One region of the Paenibacillus sp. FSL R5-0766 genome, then DNA from elsewhere that is predicted to be linked to it. Evidence: riboswitches for the same ligand, from Rfam matches in the RefSeq annotation. Region 1 holds a riboswitch; the other holds the start of a gene.
What was found. A riboswitch is a leader RNA that binds a small molecule or an ion and turns the genes downstream of it on or off. The one in region 1 is predicted to bind cyclic di-AMP.

Region 1 (4,708 bases):
TTCGTTACTTGCTTCTGCCTGTGCTTCCATCTGCATCATTTTCTCTTCCATACGCTTCATACCAGCACTTGCAGTATCAGAGCCAAACCCATTCAACGCTTTGTTGATTTCCGTTTGGGCTTTTGCTGCATTGTAACGGGCTACCAGTGTTTCACGTTTGTTCTTCATTTGAGTCAGTTGCTTACGCATCTCGTCGAGCTTGCCACGCAGGTTATCTGCAGAAGCCTTGTTTTGGTCATAGCTGGTTTTATACTCAGCCATCTTCTCTTCAGCAGCCTTTTTCTCTTCCAGAGCACGTCGAGCCAAATCCAGATTCTGAGCACGTGCCGCCGTATGCGCCTGCTCTTCGCGTTTCTTCACAAGAGCTTCCTGCTCTTCGAATAACTGCTTGAATTTCTTCTCAATGGCGATTTGTTGAGCTACTGCTTTCTCCGCATCTTCCAAATCCTCTTGCATGTCACGGATATATTGGTCCGTCATCTTGATTGGATCTTCCGCCTTGTCAATAATGGCGTTGATGTTAGACATGGTTAGATCACGCAAACGTTTGAAAATGGACATTATGTTATTCCTCCTAGTCGATATTACATCGTATATAAACATACATACGTAACAATCTGCAACTCGTTTCAATTTTAGCAAATAAAATCAAAACATTCGATGGCTCTTACGTCAGGAAGATCGTTTATCTTTGTTCAGATGGTCTTCCATTAACCTCTCTGCAGTCTGCACGATTTCGTCGATCTGCATCCGCGTGATGGAATCAAAATGAATCCCCATGATCACCGTAACGGTTACTTTCAGCTGCTGGGCAGCCTTCCGGGCAAGCCGCTCACACAGTTCTTGTTCCTTATGACCGGGAATATGTACCGTGGTCCCGCATACGCGCTCATGATCCACATAGAATGTGGCTGCGGCGCCAATATGCGCCTTTCCTCCGGTAACGAGAAAAACCTTATCTTCTCCTGCTTCAATCACCTGTAAACGTATAGATTTCAAATCATATGTACTCATACCCATCCACCTATCCTTTTCTATATGTTATATATGGAGGAATTATGGCTTTCATGAGCTACATCGGCAATGAAAATTCTCACACTACGCATAACTTATGGATACCCCGGGCATACCAAAGAGAACGTCATTTTGGAAAAGGAGGCCGTTATTATGCGCGTACGCCTCATTATGCTGATGGTTATCGTTATTTTTCTCGGAGGATATCATGCTCCAGTTTCATCGCGGGATGTTTCAAGCCCGCCAAGTGAATCCGTATCAGGTTCGGATTCTGCGGAAGAAGAACAACTGACATTGGGACAGTTACGTCAAAAATATGCCGATACGTTCAAAACCAATGGTCCTTCAACCAAGAAGGTTGCGCTGACTTTTGATGATGTACCTGATCCACGATTTACTCCACAAGTGCTGGATGTATTGAAGAAATACAATGTCAGAGCTACATTCTTCATCGTGGGTAGTCGTGCTGAGAAACATCCGGATCTGGTGAAACGCATCGTTAAGGAAGGGCATATGGTTGGTAATCACAGCTACAATCATCCTGAATTCAGTAAGCTGTCGATGAATGCTTTTCGCAAACAAATTTTACATACCGGGGATATTATTCGACGTTTGGCGGGATATACGCCCAAGATGATTCGGCCACCTTATGGAGACATTAATGAAGAACAGCTGAGATGGGCTGCCAAACAACACTATAGCATTGTGAACTGGAACGTAGACTCTCTGGACTGGAAAGGACTTTCAAAGGAACAGGTGAAAGATAACATCCTGTCGGCCGTAAAACCAGGCTCCATCGTTCTGCAACATGCTGGAGGCGGTGTAGGATCGAACCTGAACGGCACGATTGAGGCTTTGCCTGAAATCATTGAGGAATTGCAAAAGCGTGGATATGAACTCGTCACCTTGGACGAAATGCTGGGGTTGCCAAAGGCCATAGATTAAGCTGACCGTGATAGCAAAATAAATGAGAATATTAAAAGGGTGCTGTTCAATCGCAAATTAGCGACTAGCAGACACCCTGTTTGAATTCGTTAGATGTAATTTATTTTCTACTTCAGAATATACAGCTCGATATCCTGGAAACCAAATTTGCTTACGGACTGTTTGCTACCCGGGATAAAGATATCAATCCGGTGACCCTTGATTGCACCGCCCACATCACGCGCGGTGGCTACAAAAGCCTGTTTTGGCAATCCTGGATGGCTGTGACCAGTTACCAGTACTTTGGTTCCGAGTGGAATTACACTTGGATCAACTGCAATCGTACCCAGTTCAAGGTCATTTCCGAAATAATCGACTGCACCCCAGCCTCCATTTTCAGACGGATCTGCAGAGTATGCCGTTGCTTTCACGTTCACAGCTTTGCTGTAATCGAATGTTTTACCCCAGGCCTGAACCACTTTGTTATCTGCGTTAACGTCCAAGCTTGCTGTGTTAACCGTTTTGGCTTGGGTCTTGCTCTCCGTCGCCGCAGCGGCTGCTACATTGTTTGCCTTACCGGGAATCGTAATTTTCAAACCACCATAAATGTTGTAAGGTGAAATGTCGTTGTTTGCTTTAACCAACGTGTTGAGTGCTACTCCATATTGTTTTGATAAGGTGTAGAAGGTATCCCCTTCTTTGGCCACATGAACTGAATCGGCGTGAGCCGGAACGGCTTGAATGAGCATTGCTGTTGTCATTAATGCTACTGCTGTTTTGGCTATACGTTTCTTGTTAATCATGGTCTTCCTCCCTCATTGTGCCTGCGAAGTTAGTTGTCGGATTCGGATGAAGAGCCCACCCTATAGGTTCTTCATTACATTTGAGACGTTATGTACCCCTAATTCACCCCAAGCAGTGTGCTGTAGATCTTCCCCCTGCACAATCTGCATCGTTACATCCCCCGCACTCCCTGTCCGGAAGTTTCGGCAGAGTTCAATATATCACAATTTTGTAACCTGAACTTGTAGTAATTCTTACCAAATGGTTTTTAGCATGTAAGCATATGTAAGAATACTGGATAATTCAGAAAAGTTGGCGAACCGACTTCTTTATATTTGGTAACAGAATAGTTACTTTTCCGAATGCAAACATGATTATTATCCATAAAAAATAGCGTTACCGACTCGAAGTCAGTAACGCTATTTTCGATCACTTCGTTTAAAGTACTTTCGCAAGAAAATCACGTGTACGTGAATTTTTCGGTGCTCCAAATACCTCATCAGGTGTTCCCTCTTCTACAATAACCCCGCCATCCATGAACAGGATCCGGTCTCCCACTTCACGTGCAAAACCCATCTCATGTGTCACGATGACCATGGTCATCCCGCCTTCTGCAAGACGTTTCATGACATCCAGCACTTCACCGACCATCTCGGGGTCCAGTGCCGAAGTAGGCTCGTCAAACAGCATAACATGCGGCTGCATAGCCAATGCTCTTGCAATGGCGATCCGCTGCTTCTGTCCACCGGACAGCTGATTCGGGAATGTATCTTTTTTATCGTACAAGCCCACAGTGTTAAGCAGATCAGCAGCAATTTTCTCCGCTTCCTGCGTGGATTGTTTCTTCACTTTAATCGGAGCAATCGTGATGTTTTGCTGTACGGTTTTGTGTGGGAACAGGTTGAAATGCTGGAACACCATGCCCATTTTTTCCCGAGTTGCATTAATGTTGTGCTTGGGGTCCGTAATTGACACACCTTCAAAATCGATTTCACCTGATGTAGGTTGTTCCAAGAGGTTCAGACAACGCAAGAATGTACTTTTACCTGAACCGGAAGGACCGATAACCACGACAACCTCGCCTTTGCCAATCGTCACGTTAATGCCCTTAAGCACATCGTTATTACCATAAGATTTGTGTAATTGTCTAACGTCTATCACTTGCACTCAACTTCCTTTCCAGTCGTCCCAGCAGCTTGGACAAAATGAACGTCATTACAAAGTAGATGGCTGCTGCAATCAAAAATGGACTCAAGCCTTGGTACGTAATGTTTTTGACCACACTTGCCTGATACATAATGTCCACCATACCGATAACGGAGATAATGGAGGATTCTTTGATGATGGTTATGAATTCATTACCGATCGCCGGTAATACAGCTTTGAATGCCTGTGGCAATATGATATAACGCATCGCGGCGCCTCTTCCCATACCTAGGGAACGAGCTGCCTCCAACTGACCACGATCCACACCTTGGATACCCGCACGGAAAATCTCTGCCAGATACGCACCACTATTGATGGAAAGTGTGATAATACCCGCTTGCAGGGGACTAAAATTAATACCAAATGTCAAGGCCAATCCGTAATAGATTATCATCAATTGCACTAACATTGGAGTACCACGAATGACTTCGACATACGCTGTTCCAATCCAACGCAGAATGGCTACATCATGCAGACGGAACAAACAGATGATCAGTCCGATAATAACCCCAAATATTACACCAAGTGCAGATAACAGGAGCGTGTATCCTACACCTGTTGCATAGAAGCTCTTGTATTGCCAGAACACTTCAATTATATTTTGTGATTTGTTCACTTTATCAGCCATCAGGAGACTGGCGTCTGTGACCATTTGTTCGATCTTATTTTCACTTTTCAATCGTTCGAGCGTTCCATTTACCGCACTTAGCAACTCTGTATTACCTTTACGGATTCCAATTGCTGCTTCTACCTGTTCTTCATCAGGAACAGCAGGAGCAAG
Region 2 (4,708 bases), 3.0 Mb from region 1:
ACCCCATCATGACCCGTAATAACTACGATATCCGGACGTACTTTGGGTAATAAGCGGTATAAGGTATCTGCCATTGCCGATTCATGGACATACTGTCCCTCTGCGGGCACACGAAGTTGCTCATAGAGATCCATACTTTTTTTCAAATAGTTCGGATCTCCATCCAGATGAAGCACCTTTCCAGGCATTTCAAAATAAGCCGGTTCCTGCTGGGCAGACCAATCCTGTACCAGACCTTCACGATTCCGCTCAGCCTGTTCCATACGATTCTGCTGCAGACGGGACAGGGTCTGATGTGCTTTAATATGCGCCTGTCTGGTCTTGGCGCTTTGTGGTTCGTAGGGAACCTGTATCAAATCGTCCACCGGGGAATCGGCAATCAGCCGGAACTCAGTCCCTTTAATGACCGCAGCATCCAACTGGAGGCCTTCCACCCGAAAAGTCACATCGCCGCCGTATGACTTCCGAACGACCAAGTCTCCGATATTCATCAACGTAATCACCTCTACCCCATCGTATGGGCAAAGACCCGGTTTGGTTCATTCAAATTTTACAGCGCTTTACGTACCCCTGCTTCCCACATTACGGTGCTGAGTGTGGCATACTCTTGCAGACTCAATGTCTCTCCACGCCGGGACGGTTGAATACCTGCCTGCTCCAGCAGAATGTCTGCCTGTTCCCGGTTCTCCTTTGTGAAGAAACGTGCTTTCAAGTTGTTTGAGATTGTTTTTCTCCGCTGGGCAAAAGAAGCCTGTACCACTTCGAAGTAGTGTGCTTCATCCGGAATCTCCACTGGTGGCTGCTCACGCACTTTCAGCTTAATGACAGCTGATTCCACATTAGGTTGTGGAATGAAGACCGTAGGAGGCACAATACACACAAGTTCCGGCATACTGTAGTACTGAACTGCGATGCTCAGACTACCGTAGTCTTTTGATCCAGGTGCAGCAGCCATGCGTTCAGCCACTTCTTTTTGGATCATGACAACAATGCTGTCTACCGGCAGTTTCTCTTCCAGAAGTTTCATCATGATTGGAGTCGTTACATAATAAGGCAGGTTAGCCACAACACTGACTTTGTCCACGGATGCAAAATCCGTATTAAACAACTCAGCCAGATCAAGCTTCAACACATCCCCATGATGAACACGTACATTTGAATAAGGCTGCATCACTTCTCCCAGGATTGGGATCAAGCGCTGGTCAATCTCTACGGCTGTGACGGGACCGGCTACCCGAGCCAGTCGCTCCGTGAGGGCTCCAATACCAGGCCCGATCTCCAGTGCGCCCTTGGACTCGTCCAGATCGGCTGCATTAACGATTTTGTTCAGTATATTTTGATCGATCAGAAAGTTCTGACCCAGACTTTTCTTAAATGAGAATCCGTGTCTTTGAATAATCTCTTTGGTTCGCTTGGGCGTTGCAATTTCTATCGTCTCTTCCATATCCTTCATATGCTCACATTCCTTCACGTTCAATTTGCGCTAATGCTGTAGAGAACTCTTCCCGTGTAATCTGAAATACACTGAGACGTTTGTGGAACTGCTTACCGTTACAATAACCGATGCCCAGCAGATTGCCCATCTCCATGCGACGTGCAGCAGCCTGCGGATGCACAATAAGTCCTGCCGCGATCAGGTCCTCCCAATCAATCAGGCTCGGAGCACCTTCGTATGAAGTATGTACACGCGCCAGAGCATGACGGATCGCCTCTGGTGAGGCATTCTCCACCCCAATGTCCCCTTTGCGCGTTGCATCGGCTTCCGGAATGAAGGCATGTTTGCAGCCTGGCACCTTGTTCGCAATAATTTTACGAATGCGTTCGCCAGCATGATCCGGATCTGTCAGTACAATGACTCCCCGTCTCTCCTGAGCAAGCGCAATCCGCTTCAGAATGCGTTGGTTGATTGCTGATCCACCTGTTTCTATGGTATCGGCTTCAACGGCCCGACGGATAGCTACCGTATCGTCACGGCCTTCCACCACAATAACTTCTTTTATCATGTTCCATTTCTTCCTTTCTAACGCAAAAAGAAGAGGAATATCCTCTTCTCTGGCAAACGGCGGGGGAGACTGAATTCAGACTCCTCCGCCGCATATTCCGCATGAATCATTCATGCAACTATTTTATAGCATTCCCATTTCAAAGTAAAACGATTTTAGTTCGCTTCCGGCTTCACCGGACCGATCACGTAGACCGTCTTGCCTTTCTTACGTCCAAAATTCAGGGCATGCTTCACACTGTCATAATACACATCAATTTTGTTGCCTTTAATGGCACCGCCTGTATCTTCCGCACGACGGAATCCCAGACCTTCGATATATACCCACCAGCCAATTGGAATGACTTTGGGATCAACCGCAATGGTGCGTCCTTCCGTTACACGAGTACCGGAAGCTGTTTTAGTTCCAATGCCAGGCTCTTCGGAAGAGTAGGCAGTCATGGATACATTTTTTAGTACTTTGGAGTATTTAAAAGAAGTCCCGGATACGGTAATCACTTTGCTGCCCGAGGCAGATGTTTTCTTCGAGTTCGTTGTTGTAGCCTTTTTGGTTGTTGACGTTTGAGCCGATACGGTCTGAATCTCAGGTTCCTTCACGACCGGTTTTGCTTTGGTGCCGACAGCGATCACTTTATCTACACGATTATTAGCGACAGATTTGCCGACCATTTTTTTGGAGACCAATTCTCCATCCTGAAATACCTTTTCGATATGCTGTACAAGTGTGCCTTCTTTGCCGTTCACAACGACACGGTTATCACCTTTGTACAAGCTAGGGTCAGCCGTTTTAATGACTTTGTAAGCGATCGGTTGCTCTACATCCACTGTACGCTTTGTTACGCGCACTACACGGATCTTCATCTCCGCTTTGATCGCAGTTCCAAGCGCTGGATACACTTTATCATTACTTTCAACTTGAATACCTGATTTTTGAATTGCATCTTCTACCGATGAATCGGTTGTATACAGAGTCTTGGTGTCTCCGTCTGCCGTAATGTTAACTGGAACGGCCCGCTCAATAACGATTCGGTCTCCATCTGTAATCGCCCCATTCATGGACATGGATACCTTATCGTGAGGGCTGACTGTGATCGACTGCTCCTCCAGCATTTCCTGAAGCATTCCTGTACGAGTCTCTACCACCTGAGCTTTGCCATCAATAACCAGTGAAATTTGTTTCCCGGCCTGACCGTAAACGACTAACAAGATCATGATTGTAAGCGCAATTGAGAAAATCGCGATCAATGCCATTTGACGCATGTTCTCATGCTTCCACCGCAACGCGAAAGACTTACTGGATGATCGTGACTCATGGGTCTCTTCTGGTTGGAATGTGCCCACTTCTCCGTCCTCCTTCATAGCCTCGCCGTCTAAAGTAATGCATGATGTCTTTGACGTGACTATACCAAATTTTCTACAGAACACAGATTGGACCAACATAATCCGGTTCTGCACCATGAATCAATCTTCGCAACATGATGTCATCCTCCTGAATACCTACCGTATGATGACAATATTTCTTTTATTCAAAAACAAAAAAGCCAAAGAAAGAGTGTAAGAGGAACTCTTTCGTGGCTTCCGAATGATTCTGAATATCGGAAATTCATGCACGAGGTTGCCTCTCTTTTTCCGCTTGCGAGGTTAGCTGTCGGGTTCGGGCGAAAGAGAGCCGCCCTATCTTGGGACACCCGCTCATGGCGGACGCCCTTGAATTCACCCCGAGACCCAAAGAAGAAATCAAATACGGCTTCGCAGTTCCCTTCGCTGCTCTTGGGTCAGCGAACGTTGCGCATCGGCCAAATACACCGATGTTTAAGCCCTATTGGTTCCCCCGCTCTCCGTTAACGGAGACTCAGCGAGACTGATTCATGAAAGTAATGTTGTTTCATCGGAAAGTGTCCCTTTGTTCATCCCCCGAACATCTGTCCAATTTTCCGCACAACAATTCACTGAAAAGATGATATCCTGTTTTGATGCATGTTGTAAAGCGTTGATCAAGTACGTTTTTCTGAATATTTGGTTAAAATATTGTAATATTCTTGATTTATTTGGATCAAAGGGCAAATTACCTCCGCTTACCTGCCTTTTTCACCTCATTTGCTCGTTTTTTTAACGAATCCCAAATCGTTCCATGGCATTTTTGGTTGTTATTGCAGCAATTTCCTCCACCGAAATGCCTTTAATTTCCGCAGCTGCCTCTGCAACCAGACGTACATGCGCTGTCTCATTTCGCTTCCCACGATAAGGGTGAGGTGTCAAATATGGAGCATCTGTTTCAATGAAAAACCGGTCCATAGGAACCTTCTCCAGCACCTCTTTGGGCTGCTTTGCATTTTTGAATGTGATCGGTCCTCCGAAGGAGAGATGGAAGCCCATATCGAGACAACTTTTTGCTGTTTCCCAGCTGCCCGAGAACGAGTGCATCACACCACCAACTTCCCCCGCCTTCTCTTCACGCAAAATTCTTATGATATCCTCATGTGCATCCCGATTATGGATGACAATTGGCATGTTCACTTCACGCGCCAAAGCAATTTGTTGTCGTAATACGCGATGCTGTATTTCTTTTGGTGAAGTATCCCAGTGATAATCCAATCCAATCTCACCGATCGCAACCACTTTTTCATGCTTGCATAAAGATGCAATCCGCTCCAAATCGCCCTCCTGCATTGTGATCGCATCTACGGGATGCCACCCTACAGCTGC

Region 2: another riboswitch for cyclic di-AMP. It lies ahead of MKY66_RS00150 (3D domain-containing protein); the one in region 1 lies ahead of MKY66_RS17465 (3D domain-containing protein).

Annotation. Positions count from the first base shown of each region.
Region 1 covers NZ_CP150227.1:4,070,071-4,074,778, forward strand. The annotation lists gene MKY66_RS17450 (PspA/IM30 family protein) at 1-561, opposite strand, end outside; gene MKY66_RS17455 (hypothetical protein) at 673-1,014, opposite strand; gene MKY66_RS17460 (polysaccharide deacetylase family protein) at 1,168-1,959, shown strand; gene MKY66_RS17465 (3D domain-containing protein) at 2,067-2,741, opposite strand; cyclic di-AMP (ydaO/yuaA leader) riboswitch at 2,744-2,940, opposite strand; gene MKY66_RS17470 (amino acid ABC transporter ATP-binding protein) at 3,160-3,882, opposite strand; gene MKY66_RS17475 (ABC transporter substrate-binding protein/permease) at 3,869-4,708, opposite strand, start outside.
Region 2 covers NZ_CP150227.1:32,186-36,893, reverse strand. The annotation lists gene yabG (sporulation peptidase YabG) at 1-491, opposite strand, end outside; gene rsmA (16S rRNA (adenine(1518)-N(6)/adenine(1519)-N(6))-dimethyltransferase RsmA) at 551-1,453, opposite strand; gene rnmV (ribonuclease M5) at 1,458-2,003, opposite strand; gene MKY66_RS00150 (3D domain-containing protein) at 2,159-3,343, opposite strand; cyclic di-AMP (ydaO/yuaA leader) riboswitch at 3,617-3,870, opposite strand; gene MKY66_RS00145 (TatD family hydrolase) at 4,112-4,708, opposite strand, start outside.